DNA from 3 places in the Abyssisolibacter fermentans genome. Region 3 is predicted to be linked to each of the others. Evidence: predicted binding sites of a transcription regulator. Region 3 holds the regulator's gene; each other region holds the start of a gene.

Region 1 (5,494 bases), on a different contig from region 3:
CAAGTACTTTTGCTTCTTCTATATTAATTTTTTCTTTTGTCTCTTTTACAACTTCTAAAATTTCTATGTTACAATCTTCTTTTGTAAATTCAACTACTAATTCTTCTATCTTTCCTGTCCTTGTTTCATCCTTTTCACATAGTGGCATAACTCCAGGTCTTACTGTAGACATTTGAGGTCTATGCTCAGGACATATAATAGTTGCCATTATGTTTCCACCAAATGCAGGTCTAGTCATTAATAAATTATTAGTCTCTTCATCAATATCCAACATTGTACAATCCGCTGTTAATCCAGTATGAATTCTTGAAGAAACTCTCGGTGCCAAATCTCTACCTATAGAAGTAGCTCCTATTAAAAACACTTCTGGTTTTTTAGTATTTATTACTTCTGTTAAAGCTTTTGTATATGGCTCAGTAGTATATATGTCTAAAGCAGGATTATCTATATATATAACCTCATCTGCACCATAATGTATAAGTGTATCAGCAAGATTCTTTATGTCTTTTCCCAAAACTACACCCGTAACTTTAACTCCTAATTTATCTGCTAGTTCTCTTCCTTTTCCCACTAATTCTAGAGATACTTTTTGTAATTGTCCTTCTCTTTGTTCTGCAAAAACAAATACACCTTTATATTCTGATAAACTCAAGATACTCCCTCCTTAATAACTATATAATGAATTTCTCTTTTAATTTTTTGATAATAATCTTAGCTGCTTCATCCGCTTCAACATCATATACTTGTCCAGCTGATTTAACACCTTTTGTGAAAGATTTTTTAACTTTTGTTGGCGAACCTTTTAATCCAATATTATTTGTATCTACTTCTATGTCAGCTAAGCTCCATTTTATTATTTCTTTTTCTCTATACGCATTAAATACGCCTTTTACTGACATGTATCTTGGTTTGTTCATCTCACTCAAGGTTGTTATTAAGCAAGGTGTTTTAACCTTTAGTTTGTGATAACCATCTTCATACTTTCTCTTTAATATTAAACTATCTCCATCTAATTTTAAATCCTCAACATAACTAACTTGTGGAAGTTTTAAATGTTCAGCTATTTGTGGACCTACTTGAGCTGTATCACCATCTATCGCTTGTCTCCCAGCTATTATTAAATCATACTCTAAATTCTTTATTGCCGCTGCTATTGTTGTTGATGTAGCCCAAGTATCAGCACCAGCAAAGGCTCTATCGCTTAATAGTATAGCCTTATCTGCACCCATAGCCAAAGCTTCTATTAAAGCTTTTTCAGCTTGTGGTGGACCCATTGTAATTACTGTAACTTCTGCTCCTATTTCATCTTTTATTTTAAGCGCAGCCTCAAGACCGCTTTTATCGTCTGGATTTATTATACTTGGAACTCCATCTCTAATAAGAGTACCTGTTTTGGGATCCAATTTTACTTCCGTAGTATCTGGAACTTGCTTAATACATACAACTATTTTCACTTTTACAACCTCCCTATCTAAGCATATTTCCTGCAATAACCATTCTTTGAACTTCTGAAGTTCCTTCATATATTTCAGTTATTTTCGCATCTCTCATCATTCTTTCAATTGGATACTCTCTTGTATAACCATATCCACCATGTAACTGAACTGCTTTAGTTGTAACATTCATAGCCGTTTCAGCTGCAAATAATTTAGCCATAGCAGCCTCATTACTGTAGATTTTTTGTGTATCTTTAGCTCTAGCTGCTCTATAAACTAATAATCTAGCTGCATCAGTAGCTGTTTGCATATCAGCTAATTGGAATTGTGTATTTTGAAATTTAGCAAGACTTCTTCCAAATTGTTTTCTTTCTTTAGTATATTTTACTGTTTCATCAATAGCACCTTGTGCAATTCCTAATGCCTGTGCTGCAATACCAATACGTCCTCCATCTAATGTCTTCATTGCAATAGAAAATCCTTTGCCAATTTTGCCAAGTAAGTTCTCTTTTGGAACTTTACAATTTTCAAATATTAACTCACAAGTAGCAGAACCTTTGATCCCCATTTTAGCTTCTTTTTTCCCGACACTAAACCCTTCAAAATCTTTTTCTACTATAAAAGCAGATATACCCCTTGTACCTTTGCTTTTATCAGTCATAGCCATAATAATATATACATCTGCATAACCAGCATTTGTTATGAATATTTTTGAACCGTTCAATATATAGTAATCTCCATCTATAACTGCTTTTGTTTGTTGAGCTGATGCATCTGTTCCAGCATTAGGTTCTGTTAAACCAAAAGCTCCTAACATTTTACCAGTTAATAGTGGTTTTAAATACTTTTGCTTCTGTTCTTCAGTTCCATGCTCATAAATTGGTGCAGCACATAAAGATGTATGAGCAGAAACTATAACAGCGGTAGTTGCACATGCTTTTGCTAATTCTTCAACAGCCATAGCATACGCTAAGTTGTCTCCACCTTGTCCACCATATTCTTTAGGAAATGGGATGCCTAAGAAACCATATTCACCAAGTTTTTTAACTGTTTCTACAGGGAACATTTCTTTTTCATCAACCTCTTCAGCTAATGGCTTTACTTCTGTTTCAGTAAACTCCCTGTACATTTGTTGCAACATTTGATGTTCTTTTGGAATACGAAAATCCATATTTTTTCCTCCTTATACCCTTTTATGTCTTCAATTATAACTACCTATTCTAATTATAACTTTAATTCATTTTAAATTTAAATGATTATAATTTTCATATTAATGATAAATTATTAACACTTATCACAAACAGTAATTATTGTTTAATAATTACTATTTTTCAATTCTAATATTGTCCATATATTAATTGGAACATTTATAAAAATTATGTATACTGTGCACAATTTTGAAAACGCTTACTCTATCTTGAGTAAGCTATTCTTGTTAAGGATGAATATAATCATCATCCTTAACAAATTATATTAATTATTGTAATCCACTGTAACTTGTGAATTATAATAGATTCTCCCTAGTTAATTATTTTGTGTAATCATAGAATCCTTTTTTAGTTTTCCTTCCCAATAATCCACCTTTTACCATTTTTCTAAGTAATGGATGTGGTCTATATTTAGGATCGCCAAACTCTTTATATAAAACTTCCATTATAGCTAAGTTTACGTCATTTCCTATTAAGTCAGCTAATGCCAATGGTCCTATTGGATGATTTGCACCTAGTTTCATAGCAGCATCTATATCTTCTGCACTTGCAACTCCATCAGCCAATATACCAACTGCTTCATTAATCATAGGAATCAATATTCTATTTACTACAAATCCAGGAGCTTCTTCTACTTCTACAGGTGTTTTCCCAAGATTTTTAGTCATATCTAATATTTTATTTTTAGTCTCATCTGATGTTGCTATACCTTTAATAACCTCAACCAATTTCATAACTGGAACAGGATTGAAAAAATGCATTCCAATAACTTTATCTGGTCTCTTTGTAGCACTTGCTATTTCAGTTATAGATAATGATGATGTATTTGTAGCTAATATTGTATCTTCTTTACAAATTTCATCTAGTTCTGAAAATATTTTTTTCTTTGTTTCCATATTTTCAACAGCAGCTTCTATTACTAAATCAACATCTCTAGCAGTATCTATTTCAGTTGTTGTTTTAATTCTGTTTAAAATTTCATTTTTTACTTCATTAGTTATTCTTTCTTTTTTTACACTTCTATCAAGGTTTTTGGTAATTATTGAAACACCTCTTTGCAATGATTCCTCTTTTCTACTCTTCATTATTACATCGTTTCCAGATTGAGCAAGTACTTGAACAATACCTAAACCCATAGTTCCAGTACCTAAAACCATTATTTTCATTATTCGACCTCCAATATTTTTAAATAATTATTTATTTGTAAATTTTGGTTTTCTTTTTTCAACAAAAGCTGTCATACCTTCTACTTGATCTTCTGTCGCAAAACAAAGTCCGAATAAGTCTTTTTCTATCTCCATTGCTGTTTCTAAATCTGTTTCAAACCCTCTATTTATTGCTACTTTTGAATGTTTAACAGCTATTTGAGCATTGCTAGCTATAGATTTAGCCATTTTTATTGCTTCCTGCATAAGTTGATCCTGCTTAACAATTTTATTTACTAAACCTATTTTTTCAGCTTCAGCTGAATCTATCATTCCCCCAGTAAAGATAAGTTCTTTAGCCTTTGCAATACCAACTATTCTTGGAAGTCTTAGGGTGCCATTAAATCCCGGTATAATACCTAACCCAACCTCTGGTTGTCCAAATTTAGCTTTTTCTCCTGCAATCCTAATATCACAACACATTGCCAATTCACAGCCACCACCTAACGCAAAACCATTAACAGCAGCTATAACTGGTTTTTCCATAAGTTCAATTTTTCTAAAAACATCTGCTCCAAGCTTTCCAAAATTTCTACCTTGCTGTGCATTCAAACCTTTCATTTGAGTTATATCTGCTCCAGCAACAAAAGCTTTACCTTCTCCTGTTAATATTAAAACTTTAATCTCATCATTTGATATTATTTCGTCAACTGCTAAATCTAGTTCTCTCAATATTTCTGAATTTAATGCGTTTAATGTTTTTGGTCTATTAAAACTTAATATACCAATTTCATCTTTTGTTTCTAGTAAAAGATTTTTTAATTTCACTCCTCGACCTCCTTCTAAACTTTGATAATACTAAAGTTTTTGTATTAATTTTACTTCCCCAAATCCCCCTTATTAATGTAATTTTTATAATATGAAACTCCTATTTTATATCTAGGAGTAATCACTCCAACATCTTAGTTCTATGCCTATTCTATAAAATATCGTTGTTTTTCTACATATGTTAATAATGTTATTATATTCTTTTTATTAAATATTTTTTTATTCCATGTAAATAATATCAACATAATAGATAAAAAACAATATTTCCATACATTGTTTTTTATTTAAATTTCATTCAATACCCTTTCTATATCTTTACACTCAATATTTAAAATTAATTCATCTTTCTCTTTTCTTGTCAGTTTTTTTATTTCACATTCTCTTTTCATAGCTTCTACTTTTGTTTTATACTCTTCAAAATACACTAATTTAACAGGCAATCTCCCTCTAGTATACTTAGATGCCTTCCCTTTATTATGTGTGGCAAACCTTTTCCTTAAGTCTGCTGTCCAACCTGTATAATAAGTACCATCATTACAATGCAATATATATGTATAATTCATTATTAATTACTCCTTTTAGTCTTATAATTTATGCAATATTTATTCTATCTATAATTATTACTAAGATATTTAATACTAACCTAATTATAATACTTATTTGCCATAATATCCAAATAACCTTTAAATTTTTTATTTCATTTTATTCACATTATTTTATCAAAGTTATCATATCATTCCCTATATTTTCTAAAATGATAAATAATCCCAGATTATTCATAGAAAATTAAATACCTTTTATAAATGAACCTCATTCTTCGAATGAATAAGCGATTCACATAAAATCACAGATTTTAGTTCTCTGCTCATGATTAGAA
Region 2 (7,739 bases), on a different contig from region 3:
TTTTTAAAAGAGTTTGAAGATATATTAGAAAAAAATAATACAAAGTATAGTATAAACAAACAAAGTGAAAGTAGTGATCATTATAGTTTTAATTATAGAGGTTTAGATGCTGTTACTTTAATACAATATGCAAATGATTTAATTCACACACCTTTAGATGATATTAATAATATTGATAAATCAAGAATTGGCGAGGTTAGCGACGTAATAATCAGCTATATGAACGATTATGCTTATGCAGCTTCAGATCAGTATAAAGTAAACATAAGTGAAAAACAGAAACAAATTTCATATGTAATTCCAATTATTATTGCTATGCTCATAATTATAGTTATTGTATTTATGTTTATAATAAAAAAACTTAGAAAAGATGAAAAGCTGAAAGAAAAATATTTAGGAAAATCAATTTTTACTATTGTTATTGTTCTTATTGCAATAATTAGTATTCTGATATTTAATAATTACCTATGGGATGAAGAAATTAAACAAATTTCTGGAATTGCCCCTTGGCGAACCAATGTGGATTTATTGGGTAGTTGTAATAATATAATAGATGTGAATGTAAAGGATGACATAACTGCTTTACTTGGAAAGAAAGATGGTGTATATAAATATATCTTTAATAGTTATGGTAAGAAAATTAGTAATCAAAAAATTACTGATGACATTAACAAAGATTTCAAACTTCTTAATAACGATGTTTATTATAAAGAAGATAATAAAATATATGTTTTAGACGAGGAAACTCCTAAATTGGTACTTGATAATATAAATAGTTATGAAGTATTTAATGTAAATAATAAAAATTATATAACTGCATTTAACAATAATGAAATTATCATTAAAGTTGATAATACTGAAAAAAGAATTGGGCTGAAAAACATTAAAAATGCAGCTTTTAAAATTGATACAAGTGGTGTTATTCATGTAGTTGTAAAGCAAAACAATCAATTAAAGCATTTAGCTATTAATACACAAGGAGATATACTACTAGAAAAAGAACTTGAAAATTCTTTAAATATTACTGATTATAAGCTAGGTATTGATAATAATTATGGATATTTGTTCTATAATTTTAATGAGCAGGATTATTATGTGTCATTTAATATACACGATAAGAATACTGTAAAATTAAAACCTAAAGAGCTAGATATTCATGATGATTATGGAGCGTTATTAAAACACCATGATACTATTAGTTTAGCAAATGAAATTTCAGAAGGAGATAGTTTATTTGCTACTATAAATGGAAATGTATATATTGGCGATAATTACGTATTTCTTTTAAAATTTAAAGAGGGTATACTATTTAGAGATAAAGTTATAAGGAGAAATAGTAAAGCATCACCTATGATAAATCCTATGATAGACCAATATGACAACCATCAATATATAGGATGGATAGAGAATAATGATTTTATGATGATGAGTTCGAATGTTTTATTTGGTGAAAATGTAGGTATGAGAACTTTTTACAATAGACTTTATAGAATTGTTCAAAATTTTATTGTAGCATTTGTTACTTTTTTCTATGAAATATTCTGGTTTGTTCCAGGAATAATATTCTTTGTTATTTGGTGGTTTATTAAGAGAGACAAATTCCTTGATAATGTATGGATTGTTATAGTGCCAATAGTACTAAGTTTATTAGCTCAAATATGGTCTTTTGATTTACCAAATTTGATTGGAAATAAATTTGATTATATATGGATAAGTTTAGTGATTGCAGTAATAGCAGGAATATTTACACTATTAAATAAATATGAAAAAGGAAAAGGTTCAGCTATTAGATTATATGTAGTATTTATGATAATAAATATATTATTAGTTGTAAGTATTTATGCTCCATATAACTACAAAGAAGGATTAGAAAGAATGGGAGTAGTTACTGATATACCTTGTGAAGAGATGATTTTAGAATAATTTTAGAGTATTGTTTAAATGACTGTCTCAAAATGTATTTGAGACAGTCATTTATAATTTATAGGAAAATATATTAAATATGCTATTTGAAAAATTTGGTTGAATATTTTGTTAATAAATAATAAAATAAAATGTATTAGAATATTATATATTACATATAAAAGAATTTGGAGTGTGTTTAAATGTTATATGTTATAGTAGGTATAATTATTATTTTAATTGATCAGATATCAAAAAAAATGGTAGATAGAGAACTCTACCAAAATGAAAAGATTCATATATACAAAAAATTATATTTTGTAAAAGTTTATAATTACGGCGCGGCATATGGAGTTTTGAAGAATAAGAGAAAATTCCTAATTATTATGACTATTATATCTATAATCGTATTGTTATTTCTTGTTTTTTGTTTTGAACAAAATGAATTTAGTATTAGATTAGGTTTAGCGATAATTATTGCTGGGGCATTAGGAAATCTAATAGATAGAATAAAATACGGATATGTAATAGATTTCTTATACATTAAATCAAAATTTAAAAAAGTGCCTATATTTAATATTGCGGATGTTGCTATATTTGTAGGATTTTTGATTATTTTAATTTATGATATAAGTACAATAGTATTTGGTTAACCAAAAGAAGAGTTAAATAATGCAAGAAATTGAATGTTAATTTTAAAGCCCAAATCTATACAATTTATTGATAAATATTGCTAAATAATGTGAAAAAACCAGAACTAATTAGCAATATATGATATAATTACTATAAAATACATACATAGTAATTGCAAATATTAAATCAATAAAGGGGTAGAGGGATGAAAAAATTTTTTGTGATATTTCTAATAACAGTATTGTTAATGGGTTTATTTATAGGTTGTAATAATGAGGAAACTAATTCATTGTTAGGTGATGAACTGAAAGAGGATGTAAAACTAAATGTTTATGTTGATTATAAAATAGAATTGTTATCAGTAGTTCAATATTTAGCTGATTTTAAATATAAAGATTATATGATAACAAATAAAGAATCTGATTATAAAGAAGATATAGATAAATTTTTTTCAGGACATAAAAATCATCCAGTAATTTCATTATATGAAAAACTTAGCAATAGAGGATTTACATACCATGTACCAACAAATCTTATGCTTTGTATTTCAGATGATATTGAGGTAGTGGATGAAAAACTAAAGGTTAATCAAGATGTTATTTTAAGATCAGGAGGAAATAAAAAAGTAGATGAATTTATAGAACAACTAAGGGATTTCAAGGAAGTAACTAATTTTGATGCTTTTTATAATGAACATAAAGGTTACTATGATAAGTTAGTTACTGATATAAGCAAGAAACTGGAAAGTACCGATTGCTTAAATGTTCTCAGAGAATATTATGGGTCTGAACAACACAGTTATAATATAGTAATTACACCGTTAAATGCTGGAGGATATGGAATACGGATGCCTCGAGAAAATAGTAAATTAGACATTTATTGCGTCATACCTCCGGTACAAGATAAAAAAGGGTTAACTAGTTTTGTTTGGCATGAGTTTAGTCACTCATATGTTAATCCATTAACTGAAGAAAACTCAAGTGAAGTATTTAAATATATGAATTTATATGATCCTATTAGAGATGTGATGAAGAAGCAAGCATATGGTAGATGGGATGCTTGTGTAAATGAACATATTGTTAGAGCTATAACTTCAAGACTTAGTTCAAAAGAATTTGGTGAAGATGCCAGTATTAACGAGCTTAAATATCATAGAAAAAGAAGTTTCTTTTATATAGATGCACTGTATGAAAAACTAGATGAATATGAGAATAATCGCAGTAAGTATAAAACATTTAAAGATTTTTATCCTTGCTTAATAGATGTTTTTAAAGAATTTTCAGAGAAAGAATTAGGGGAAGATTTTTATAAACTAGAAGATGAAGGGCAATAGGTGCTGTTATTTATGTTATAATAATAAATAATACTAATGAAGTTATTTTAATATGAATACTTTATAGTAAAGACTATTACAAATTATCTAGTAATAGTCTTTATTTACTATACAATATCAACAAAATTTTATAACAGCGCTTTATTTAAAGATATAAGTACAATTTTTGATTAACAAAAGGAGTGGAAAAATGCTAGAAAACATTAAAGCAGTTATATTTGATTTAGATGGAACATTAGTCGATTCTATGTGGGTTTGGAGAGATATAGACATTAATTATTTACAAGATAAAGGTTCAGATATTCTTATAGAGGATTTAGAAAGTGAAATCGAAGGTATGAGTTTTACTGAAACCGCTATGTATTTTAAGGAAAAATTCAATATTGAAGATTCAGTTGAGGATATAAAAGAAGAATGGAATAGGTTGGCTTTTGAATATTATAGTAAGAAAATTTTATTAAAGGATGGAGCTAGAGAATTTATTAAGTACCTAAAGCAAAATGATATTAAACTTGGAATAGGGACAAGTAATTCTAGAGAGCTTGCTGAAGCTGTTTTGTTGTCAAATGGAATATTAGATTATTTTGATACATTTATAACTTCTTGTGAAGCGGGTAAAGGAAAGCCTAATCCGGATGTATTTTTGAAGGCTGCAAAGAATTTGGATGTTAAACCAGAGGAATGTATTGTGTTTGAAGACACATACGCAGGTGTTTTAGCGGGTGTTAGAGCTGGAATGAAAGTATATGGTGTAGCAGATGCGCTATCTTTAATCAATAAAGACAAAATATCGAAATTAGTTGAAAAATATATAATAAGTTATTTTGATTTGGAAGTTTTAGCCAAAGAAGAAATATAAGCTGTTACTATGTAAATATTTTTTTTTTTTAATATAGTGCGGAAGAACTTGATTTATATTTAGTTATATTATATTCTTTTTGTATGAAATACAAATTCTAGAAAGTAAGGCATAATTTTTTTGTATTGAATTAGTTTGTTAAATTGTTAAACTCTGATTATTTATAAAAAATCTGTTGAACTATCCTTATTTTCTTAACAATAATTTATTACAAAACTTATAATTCTGACTATATAATATAATATTACCTTCTACGAATAATCAGGGTGGTTAAAGTAATTAACTATCTAGGAGGTGCCTTTATGAAAAAGGTTTTAGTAACTGGTGCTTTAGGTCAAATTGGATCTGAATTGGTTGTTAAGCTTAAAAATGTTTACGGAGAAGACAATGTAATTGCTAGTGGAAGGAGGAAAAAAGGTCCATATGATGGTTTGTTTGAACTTGTGGATGTAACTCAACCAGAACAGATTTTTGAAGTAGTTAAAAAACATAAGGTTGATTGGGTTATACATTTAGCAGCTTTATTATCAGCTGTAGGAGAAAATAATCCAACAGCTGCTTGGAATATTAATATGGGTGGTTTATTTAATATTTTGGAAGTTGCTAAACAAGAAGGTTGTGGAGTTTTTGTTCCGAGTTCTATAGCTGCTTTTGGTCCAAATACTCCAAAGATTAATACACCACAAGATACTATTCAAAGACCAACAACTATGTATGGAGTTACTAAAGTAGCTGGAGAAATATTATGTGACTACTACTATAAAAGATTTGGAGTAGATACTAGAGGAGTACGTTTTCCTGGTTTGATTTCTTATGAAACATTACCTGGAGGAGGAACTACTGATTATGCTGTTCATATTTACTATGAAGCATTAAAGCAAAAGAAATTCACATGCCCATTAGATAAGGAAACTCATATGGATATGATGTATATGCCTGATGCTTTAAATGCAATTGTAAATTTGATGGAGGCTGATGATAGCAAGCTTATACACAGAAATGCCTTCAATATTGCATCAATGAGTTTTTGTCCAGAAGATATTTGTAAGTCTATCCAGAAATTTATTCCTGAGTTTACTATGGATTATGATATTAATCCAACATTACAGAATATTGCTAATTCCTGGCCAGATTCTTTAGATGATTCGAATGCTAGAAATGAATGGGGCTGGAAACCTGAATATGACTTAGATTCAATGACTAAAGATATGTTAGAAAAACTCAGAGAAAAGTTAGATATAAAATAAATAGCGATTAGTTTACGTAAAAGCTGTCTAAAAGATATTTTTAGACAGCTTTTTTAAGAAAAATGAAACCTATGCTTTAATTTCATTTTCAATATTTCTAGCAAAAGCCTTAGCTCTTTGTTCTATATTAGAAAGTTTTTTAATTGCATTTTTATCGTTAGCGGTTTCCATTATTGCAAAGTATGGTGGTAATCTAAAGGTTTTATTCATATTTAGCGCACTTATAAGCTGTTTCGCTAATGCGTCGCCACCAGAGCTGCCAGACACTATTACACCGAATAAAGTTTTATTGTAGAATTTATTTGATCTAAATAATGCTGTTAGACGATTAATTACAGCAGAGATATTTGCTGAGAGTCCATCATTGTAGTTTGGACAAATCCAAATTACAGCATCTGCATCTAAAATTGCGGGATAAACTTCTTCTACCATTATTCCACCATAAAAACAGCTTATTTGATCACCATAATGTTTACACATCTTATAAGAACAACCTATACAATCTCTGATAGAACCATTTTCAATGTGAATTTCTTTTATGTTGTTAAAACTTAAATAGTTTTTGATCATTTTCCATAGGGTTAGTGTATTTGAGGTTTTATAATTACTGGAATGAAGTACTAATAGCTTTGGGGCAGTGATTTGGTTAGGAGCTGGCTTATCCAGAAAACGTTTACCAAGCATTCTACATGCTTCTAAACACACTTCATCTAGCGGTTTTTTAATGTTTTTTTGTAGGGTAAAAAAATTATGTAGAGAACCTATAGCTTCAACCATTGGTCTTCCAGGAAATCTACAGCCTAACATGTTTGCATGAAAAACAAGATCTTGTGCAGCTGTTTTTGTAAATAGATCATTTTTACCATGTATTAAAACAGCACCTGTTGAATTAGCTAAGCTAGAATAATTTCTTTGATATAATTTAGATATAATTTCAGACATACCTAAATTATATCCTGCTTTATTTAGTTCTAATGCAAATAATAAATTTTTGTTAGTTAAATCTGGTAGATTAGTTGTGTTATCAATTAATAAGTAATCTGTATTTCTAATAAAAGCTTTAAGCATCTTTTTTAACATTTCAGATGGCTTTTCGGGCATGATAACAACTAATTCTTTCATAGAAGTTCCTCCAATTTTTCATAAGTGTTTAAAAGCCTTCTATATAAAGTGTCACTTAATTCTAATCGTTCAAGCTCAGTTCCACAGCTTGTGAGTCTGTTCTTTGCACCCATAAATACTCCGCCCATAAATGTAGAACTATAATGATAATTGCCTGCTATAGTATCAATTATTGATAAAGCACCAGATGATAGTGCAGGAGCTATATACGGTTTAAAACCTGTTTTTCTTATTTCTATATTTGCTTTCTTTGCTTTTTCAGTTAAGTAACGAGATATTTCATTATTGTAGTTTGTAATACTATCTGCAATTATCAATCCTTCTCCATGAGGACCATATGCTCTGCCTTGCGAAATATAATGCTTCATAGTAGTATCCTTACTAGCATAGTAACATGCTCTTGCGTTCATTACTCCAAGCCCGTATCCTCTAATTTGTTCAGGAGAAATGCCTTTAAAGTCTAGCGTACCATTATCATCTTTATTGCTTTCTAAAAAAACAGTTTTAGCTAACAAATCAACAGGATCTGAAACAACTGCAAATATGCCTTTGAAGTTTTTATCTCTAGCCATTTTAGCATAGATACTAATAATTTGTGCATTTGCTTTGAATTGAATCATTCTTACATCATCAGTTTCTTTTC
Region 3 (7,739 bases):
GTTTTAGTAGCAACTTCTTTAACTAATTGAGCTCCCATGTTTTCGTATGCATCTTTAAATTCTATTTCTCTTGCAATAGTAACACCATCATTTGTAATTAGTGGTGAACCAAATTTTTTATCTAAAACAACATTTCTTCCTTTAGGTCCTAATGTAACTTTAACTGTATTTGCAAGTTTGTTTACACCTTGCTCCATTGCACGACGTGCTTCTTCACCAAATTTTATTTGCTTAGCCATTTATAATCACTCCTTTTAAACTCATTAATTATTCAACAACTGCTAATATATCATTAAGTTTTAAAATTGTATATTCTTGTCCGTCAATTTTTATTTCTGTTCCTGAATATTTAGAGAATATTACTTTATCTCCAATTTTTAATTCATTTTTTTTCTTATCATCTTCAGTTATAGAAGGTCCAACAGCTAGTACTTCAGCAACTTGGGGTTGCTCTTTAGCGGAAGTTGGAAGTACAATACCACTCTTTGTTTTTTCTTCAGCTTCAACCTTTTTAATTACTACTCTGTCTCCTAATGGTCTAATATTCATATTTCTTCCTCCTTAATAAAAATTTATTTGATTTTAATAAATTATCTAATTTAATTATTAGCACTCAGCAATACCGAGTGCTAACACTTACAAATATAATGTTACATAATACACCATTATCAATCAAATGCCGTATTGAACCAATATTTAGTATAATTGTCGATTATACTAAATTATATTCATTTTTATCTGTTTTTTATTTATTTACTCCATATTCCTTTAGTTTATGACAATTAAGCACCAAATCTAATCAATTACATATCAATCATACCTTTATTTTTTAATCTTTTATCAATAATTCTTTCAATTAATGTTTTAATTATAGCTATTAAAGGTGCCCCCAAAAACATACCCATTAATCCAAATAAAGCTCCTCCTATTGTAATTCCTGATATTATCCAAAATGGCTTTATTCCTACTTTATCTCCTAAAATCTTTGGTCCTAATATCCAGCCATCAAACTGTTGAAGCGCTAATATAATTATAGCAGTCCAAAACGCTTTGATAGGACTTACAAATAAAGTTATTAAAATTGCTGGTACCGCGCCTATAAATGGTCCAAAATATGGAATCATATTAGTAATTCCAACAATTGTACTTAAAACAAGTGCATAGGGGTTTCCTGTTATCAACAATAATATAAAGCATATAATTCCAATTATTGCTGAATCCAAAAGCTTTCCTATTAAAAATTTGGAAAAAATATCGTCCATCTCTCTTAAAACATCCAATATTTTATATGCACTTTTATTATCAATAAAGGCAAATAATATTTTTTTACTACCTATAACAAATCCTTCTTTGTTATATAACATAAATATAGCTATTATGAAATTAACCATTATGTTAAATAGTGAATGCGTAAAACCAACAGCCTTCAATGCTACACTGCCTAAACCTGGACCTACATAATCCATAATCTTTTGAATACTGCTATCAGCAAAATTTTCGATGTATGCTACTATATTATACTTTCTCAGAAACTCTATTTTATATATATCTGATTGCAAGAATTTTTTAGTGCTTCTCATGAAATCCGGAAAACTTTTACCTAAATCTACAAAGTTATTTACAATTTCCGGTGCTGCAATAGCTATAATAAATATTACTATTCCTAAAACTATTAAATATGCAATTGTTATGCTAAGAACCCTATTACATTTTAATTTTTTTTCTACAATTCTTATAAGAGGATTTAATATGTATGCTATTATGAACCCTCCTAAAAACGGATTTAATATTTTAAAAAACATAGGTGCTACACTATCATTATTAATAATCTTAAATAACAAAAGGATAATAATCGCAACTGGTACCAGATTAATGTAGGGTATTTTAATTTTTTTGTCCATTCTACTCTCTCCTAATCACTGTATTTACATAATTATAACATATAAAACCCAGATTATTTCATGAAAAATTAAATTATTATATGAAGCTCCTTCTTGAATGTGTAATCTATTAATATCAAATCATAATTTAGTTATTTTTTCCTAGTTTTAATTCTCTTGCATAATAAAATAAATACTGTTGAGCAAACCCTGCATATGCTCCAAATTTATCTTGAGCAAATTCCTGTATATCTTTTAATTTACTACCTTCAGGCAAATAAAAATATTCCATAACTCTTTTAACCCAAACATCTATTGGGAATGCATCATGCTTTTCCATAGAAAATAACATAATACAATCAGATACCTTAGGTCCAACACCAGCAAATAACATCAATTCTTTTCTAGCATCCTCTGTAGATAAATTCTTCATTCGATATATATTCATTTGTTTCTCACCTACAATAACAGCAGCATTAAAAATGTACTTAGCTCTAAATCCTACTCCACTTTTCAATAATTCTTCTATTCTCATTTCTTTTAAAATTTCAGGTTCAGGAAAACTATAATATGTTTGACCTTTATATTCACCAATTTTTTTGCCATAACTTTCACTTAATGCTTCTATACATTTCTTTATTCTTGGAATTCCATTATTAGCTGAAATAATAAATGATATTAAAGTTTCCCAAGGATCTTGATTTAAAATTCTCACACCATAACCAAACTTTATTGCTTTTTCAAGTATTTTATCATTTCTTAATTTCATTTTAATATGGTCATAATCTCTATTCAAATCGAAATATTTATACCAAATATCGTTGAAGTCTTTTAAATTACAATTATCTATATATAAAACATTATCAGCAGACTTGACGTTGATAACTTTATTATATGCTACACCAGTATAACTACCATCTTCTTGTTCATTCCACCTAAAACATTGTCCACAGTCAAATATATGCTTTGCTTCGAAATTTTTAATGTTTTTTATTATAAGTCCATTATTTTTTTCTGCTATATCTAAATTTTCCAATTTATCACCTCACTATCAATATTTATATTATGATTATACCCAAAATATTTAAATTAGAACAAAATCTTCATTATAAATAATTTAAAATGTAATTTTATTTTAAACACCTAAATATATTTTCATAGTAGAAGCAATAAAGCAACCTATATTTATTCAGAATTCAATATATTTTATGATTCCTTGGTATAAAAAAAACCGTCATTATAGACGGTTTTTTTGTTTATTCATTATTTATTTTAATAGCAACCTTGTTTATACATTGCATCTGCAACTTTTGCAAAACCTGCTATATTGGCACCTGCAACTAAGTTGTATCCAAATCCATAATTCTCTGCTGCTTTCATAGCATTATTATGGATATCTATCATAATCTGATGTAATTTTGCATCTACTTCTTCAGCTGTCCAAGAATATCTCATGCTATTTTGACTCATTTCTAAAGCTGATGTAGCAACTCCACCTGCATTTGCAGCCTTAGCAGGTCCTACTATAACATTATTATCTTGTAAATATTTCAATGCTTCATTTGTTGTAGGCATATTTGAAACCTCTGTAACATATTTAACACCATTAGCTACTATTTTCTTAGCATCTTCTAATCTAATCTCATTTTGAGTAGCACATGGCATAATTATATCAACTTTAACTCCCCAAGGTCTTTCTCCTTGGAAGAATTCTACGCCGTATTTATCAGCATAGTCTTGGATTTTATCTCTACCTGAAGCTCTTAATTCAAGCATGTAATCTATTTTTTCACCTGAAATTCCATTTGGATCATAAATGTATCCGTCTGGACCAGAAAGTGTTACAACTTTTCCACCTAATTCAGTAATTTTTTGTACAGCACCCCAAGCAACGTTACCAAAACCAGATACGGCAACAGTTTTACCTTCAAAAGTTTCACCTTCATGCTTAAGTATTTCTTGGCAGAAATATGTTGCACCAAAACCAGTTGCTTCTGGTCTTATTAAACTACCACCATAAGATAATGCTTTACCAGTAAGTACTCCGTTTTCAAATGCTCCTCTTATTCTTCTATATTGTCCATATAAGTATCCTATCTCTCTTGGTCCAACTCCCATATCTCCTGCTGGTACGTCTACATCAGGTCCAATATGTCTGTAAAGCTCTGTCATAAAGCTTTGGCAGAATCTAAGTATCTCAGCATCAGATCTTCCTCTTGGGTCAAAATCTGATCCACCTTTACCTCCACCTATTGGAAGTCCAGTTAATGCATTTTTCAATATTTGTTCAAATCCTAAGAATTTAATGATTCCAATATAAACTGATGGATGGAATCTTAGTCCTCCCTTATAAGGTCCTATTGCTCCATTAAACTGTACTCTAAATCCTCTGTTTACATGAAGTTTACCATTGTCATCATACCATGGAACTTTAAACATAATTTGTCTCTCTGGCTCACAGAATCTGTCTAATAAATTAGCTTCTACATACTCTGGATGTTTTTCAATAACAGGCCCTAAAGAATTTAAAACCTCTTCAACTGCTTGTAAAAACTCTGGTTCATGTGGATTTCTTTTTTGTACTCTCTCAAATACTTCTTTAATATAAGCTTTGGACATGTAAAGACCTCCTTATAAATTGTTAATTTTTTAACTTCCTGGAAACTTAAAATTATTTTCCTAAAAATTAGGACTCCCCTCTTCACACTGTAATAATAACACAGGCAAATTTTTTTGTAAATATATTTATTAATCAAATTCATAATAAATCTACAAAATAACTTGAATCTGCAAGGTTGATTTACACTTGAGTCGTGTAAAAAATTTATAGCTACCTTCAATCAATTTTTATAAACAAAAAGTGAACTAACTTTATTGAAGTAAAACACCTATACTTTGTACGAAAACTTACTTTAACCTTAAATTAAAAATTTTTTTCTTATATTTATAGGTGTAAGGTTTTAAAAATTACAAAAATAAAAATATCCTATTTGAAACTATGATAACGTTTTCTTGCAAATAACAGAATTATTAAAATTTGTTTATTATTATTTAAATCTTAACTTTTTTACGCAAACATTTACAGACAATATATTTAATGAAGTCATATGTTCAATTTCCTTTATTATTCTCTTTTGAAGTATTCCCATCAGAAAACAAATATTTTTGCCATATTGCATAATTACATCTAAATTAATAATAATTCCTTGCGCTTTACTTTCTATATATATATTACTGCATTTATCTATATCTTCTGTTTTTTCACATGAATATTTTACTAGGTTTTTTAATACATTTTGAGATATTGTATATTTTCCAAGATAACTATAAGTAGGTCTCACTACAGATTTTTCAATAAATTGCTCTTTTGTACTACCCTTTTTCTTAAATATTTTAAGTTTATCTATAAAATATCCTGAAAAATCCTTTTTTATTTCAAATGTAGGAACAGGTATAACATGCTTACCTTCCTGAAATCTACAATTATTTGCTATATCAATTTCATCTCTAGTAGATATGTCTTCTATTTTAATATATTTATCAATTTTATCTAATTCTAAAGCTTCTATTATCCTATTAATCATTTTTGTTGATGTACCTAAAATAAGCAATTTCTGCGGGTTTTCTTTTCTTAAAGCATTAATTACGTTATATTTATGATTATCCTCTAAAAACAATGCTCTTTTAACTGCGCTTATTGTAGTTTTCTCACTTTTGGCTGATTTTCCAGTTAAAATTTTATTACCTTTTATCAATAAACCATCGTCTATAATGTATTGTATATTATATTTTTTTGCAATTAGCATAGATTTATAACTTTTACCGGTACCGCTTTTACCTACTAATGCCAAAACCTTCATATTATCCTCCCATTAGAATAAATCTTTAATTGTAAATATTTTTCAATATAGATTTACACTCCACAAAACGAAAATTATACTTATCTTAAGTTTTATAATTTCCTATGCATTACAAATAGACCAGAGTTTGATTACTCTGGCTTTGAATTATTAATCATTATTTCTTTTCATTAGAAAAGATAATGTATATAAACTTTCATTAAGATGAACATTTTCTATAACAACTTCTTCAGGAACTTTTAAATCTGCTGGGGCAAAATTCCAAATCGCTTTGATTCCACTATTAACTAGAATATCGGCGATTTCTTGACTTCCTTCTTTTGGAGTACAGATAATCCCTATTTCAACTTCATTATTTTCAATATAATCCTCTAGTTCATCCATATCATGGATTTGAATACCTCTTATATTCAAACCTACCATTTTAGGATTTTTATCAAATAATGCAGTTACTTTAAACCCTGCAAGTGCAAATCCTTTATAATTAGCAATTGCTTGACCTAAATTCCCCGCACCTACAATAATAGTTTCATACACCTTGTCTAAGCCAAGTATTTTCCCTAATTGAACCTGCAAGTCTTCTACATTATATCCATAACCTTGTTGACCAAATCCTCCGAAATTATTTAGATCTTGTCTTATTTGTGAAGCAGTAAACCCAGTTAATTTACTTAATTCTTTAGAAGATATCCTCATTATTTCTTTCTCTTTAAGTTCTGACAAATACCTATAATATTTTGGCAATCTTCTTACAACTGCCATAGAAACCTTATTATTTTTAGCCATACATATCCCTCTCTATTTTTAAAATGCAACAATTTATATTTTTCAGTTTATTATATTCATATTATACACTAAATAATCATGATTAAAATATAATCTTCTTTATATAAAACTATATCATATAATTAGTTTATATTAAATAGTAAATAAAATACTAAATACATTCAATATCAGAAAATTTAATCAATTAATAACTTGTTGTGTTAATTATAAAACAATCTTTATATTATCGTCAATACTTTAAGCAAATAAATTCGCCTAAAAGCTTCTTATTAAAATAAAATATATACTTACTATTATATCTCTACCTATTATGAAAATACGCTTTATAACGCAAGCTATCATTTTACATAAATACTACAATAGATACAAAATTAATTAAAATTCATTGTCAAAATTATATCAATATTTATAAATTAATCCTCAGCCCAAATTTCTAATATGGTGTGAATCGCTTACTCAGACAAAGTATAGGTTATTGATTACTTAATATTATAGCATTTTATAGCATTTCATAATAAATAGGATAAAGTATATTATAATATAAATTATTAATATTTACTACAAGATAATTTTGAAAATTGCAGATAGTACTAATATAAAACAAAATAATTATGTTGTTTATTAAGAAATATATATTGACACATAATTTATTTTACCCAAATCATTGAAAAATCGTGAGAATTCATACTATCTCTAAAAATATAAAAAATCAGAAATCCATGTTTTTAATATGCTAACCTCCCCTTGTTATGTTATAATTTATAGAATTATCATAGAATATATGATATAAATAAATATGAACTAAATATTTTATATAATAATCCCAGATTATTCATAGAAAATTATGAGCATTAAACCCAAATCTTGATTTGGCGTGAATCGCTTACTCCTATAAAGTAACTGAATAGGAGATTCATCAATATGTTCCTTCCGTTTATAAGATATCCATTAAATTCTTTTAATTCAGAACTATACGCATATTATGGGGAGCTATATGAATAATAAGGGATAATATGTAATGTTTTCTGGCAAGGAGGAAATTCTCATGATTGTTTTATCATGTACTAATATAAGCAAAACCTATGTAACTGACAAAATACTTGATGATGTTAGCTTCTCTATTAACTCTAGCGAAAAAGTTGGCTTAATTGGCATAAATGGTGCTGGAAAAACCACACTTTTTAATATATTAATGGGTAAAATTTCCAAAGAT

The links. Region 3 encodes Rex, which represses fermentation and respiration genes when NADH is low (regulators of the CRP and FNR family bind a similar motif). Its sites were predicted from a motif close to ATTGTTAANNNNTTAACAAT; they were not measured.
Region 1: AYC61_RS00945 (acyl-CoA dehydrogenase) is a predicted target of Rex. The motif match lies at 2,709-2,728, and genes of this name have one in related genera.
Region 2: AYC61_RS02665 (L-threonine 3-dehydrogenase) is a predicted target of Rex. The motif match lies at 4,910-4,929, and genes of this name have one in related genera.

The regions. Positions count from the first base shown of each region.
Region 1 covers NZ_LOHE01000008.1:416-5,909, forward strand. Annotated here, with positions in the region: gene AYC61_RS00935 (electron transfer flavoprotein subunit alpha/FixB family protein) at 1-652, opposite strand, end outside; gene AYC61_RS00940 (electron transfer flavoprotein subunit beta/FixA family protein) at 672-1,454, opposite strand; gene AYC61_RS00945 (acyl-CoA dehydrogenase) at 1,468-2,607, opposite strand; gene AYC61_RS00950 (3-hydroxybutyryl-CoA dehydrogenase) at 2,965-3,810, opposite strand; gene AYC61_RS00955 (short-chain-enoyl-CoA hydratase) at 3,838-4,617, opposite strand; gene AYC61_RS00960 (GIY-YIG nuclease family protein) at 4,902-5,180, opposite strand.
Region 2 covers NZ_LOHE01000034.1:1,417-9,155, forward strand. Annotated here, with positions in the region: gene AYC61_RS02645 (M28 family metallopeptidase) at 1-1,923, shown strand, start outside; gene lspA (signal peptidase II) at 2,106-2,555, shown strand; gene AYC61_RS02655 (DUF4932 domain-containing protein) at 2,741-3,868, shown strand; gene AYC61_RS02660 (HAD family hydrolase) at 4,059-4,727, shown strand; gene AYC61_RS02665 (L-threonine 3-dehydrogenase) at 5,030-5,974, shown strand; gene AYC61_RS02670 (flavodoxin family protein) at 6,044-7,096, opposite strand; gene AYC61_RS02675 (lactate/malate family dehydrogenase) at 7,093-7,739, opposite strand, start outside.
Region 3 covers NZ_LOHE01000090.1:55,160-62,898, forward strand. Annotated here, with positions in the region: gene groL (chaperonin GroEL) at 1-239, opposite strand, end outside; gene AYC61_RS17390 (co-chaperone GroES) at 268-549, opposite strand; gene AYC61_RS17395 (AI-2E family transporter) at 804-1,901, opposite strand; gene AYC61_RS17400 (DNA-3-methyladenine glycosylase family protein) at 2,029-2,916, opposite strand; gene gdhA (NADP-specific glutamate dehydrogenase) at 3,153-4,499, opposite strand; gene AYC61_RS17410 (Asp23/Gls24 family envelope stress response protein) at 4,928-5,740, opposite strand; gene AYC61_RS17415 (redox-sensing transcriptional repressor Rex) at 5,891-6,526, opposite strand; gene AYC61_RS17420 (ABC-F family ATP-binding cassette domain-containing protein) at 7,572-7,739, shown strand, end outside.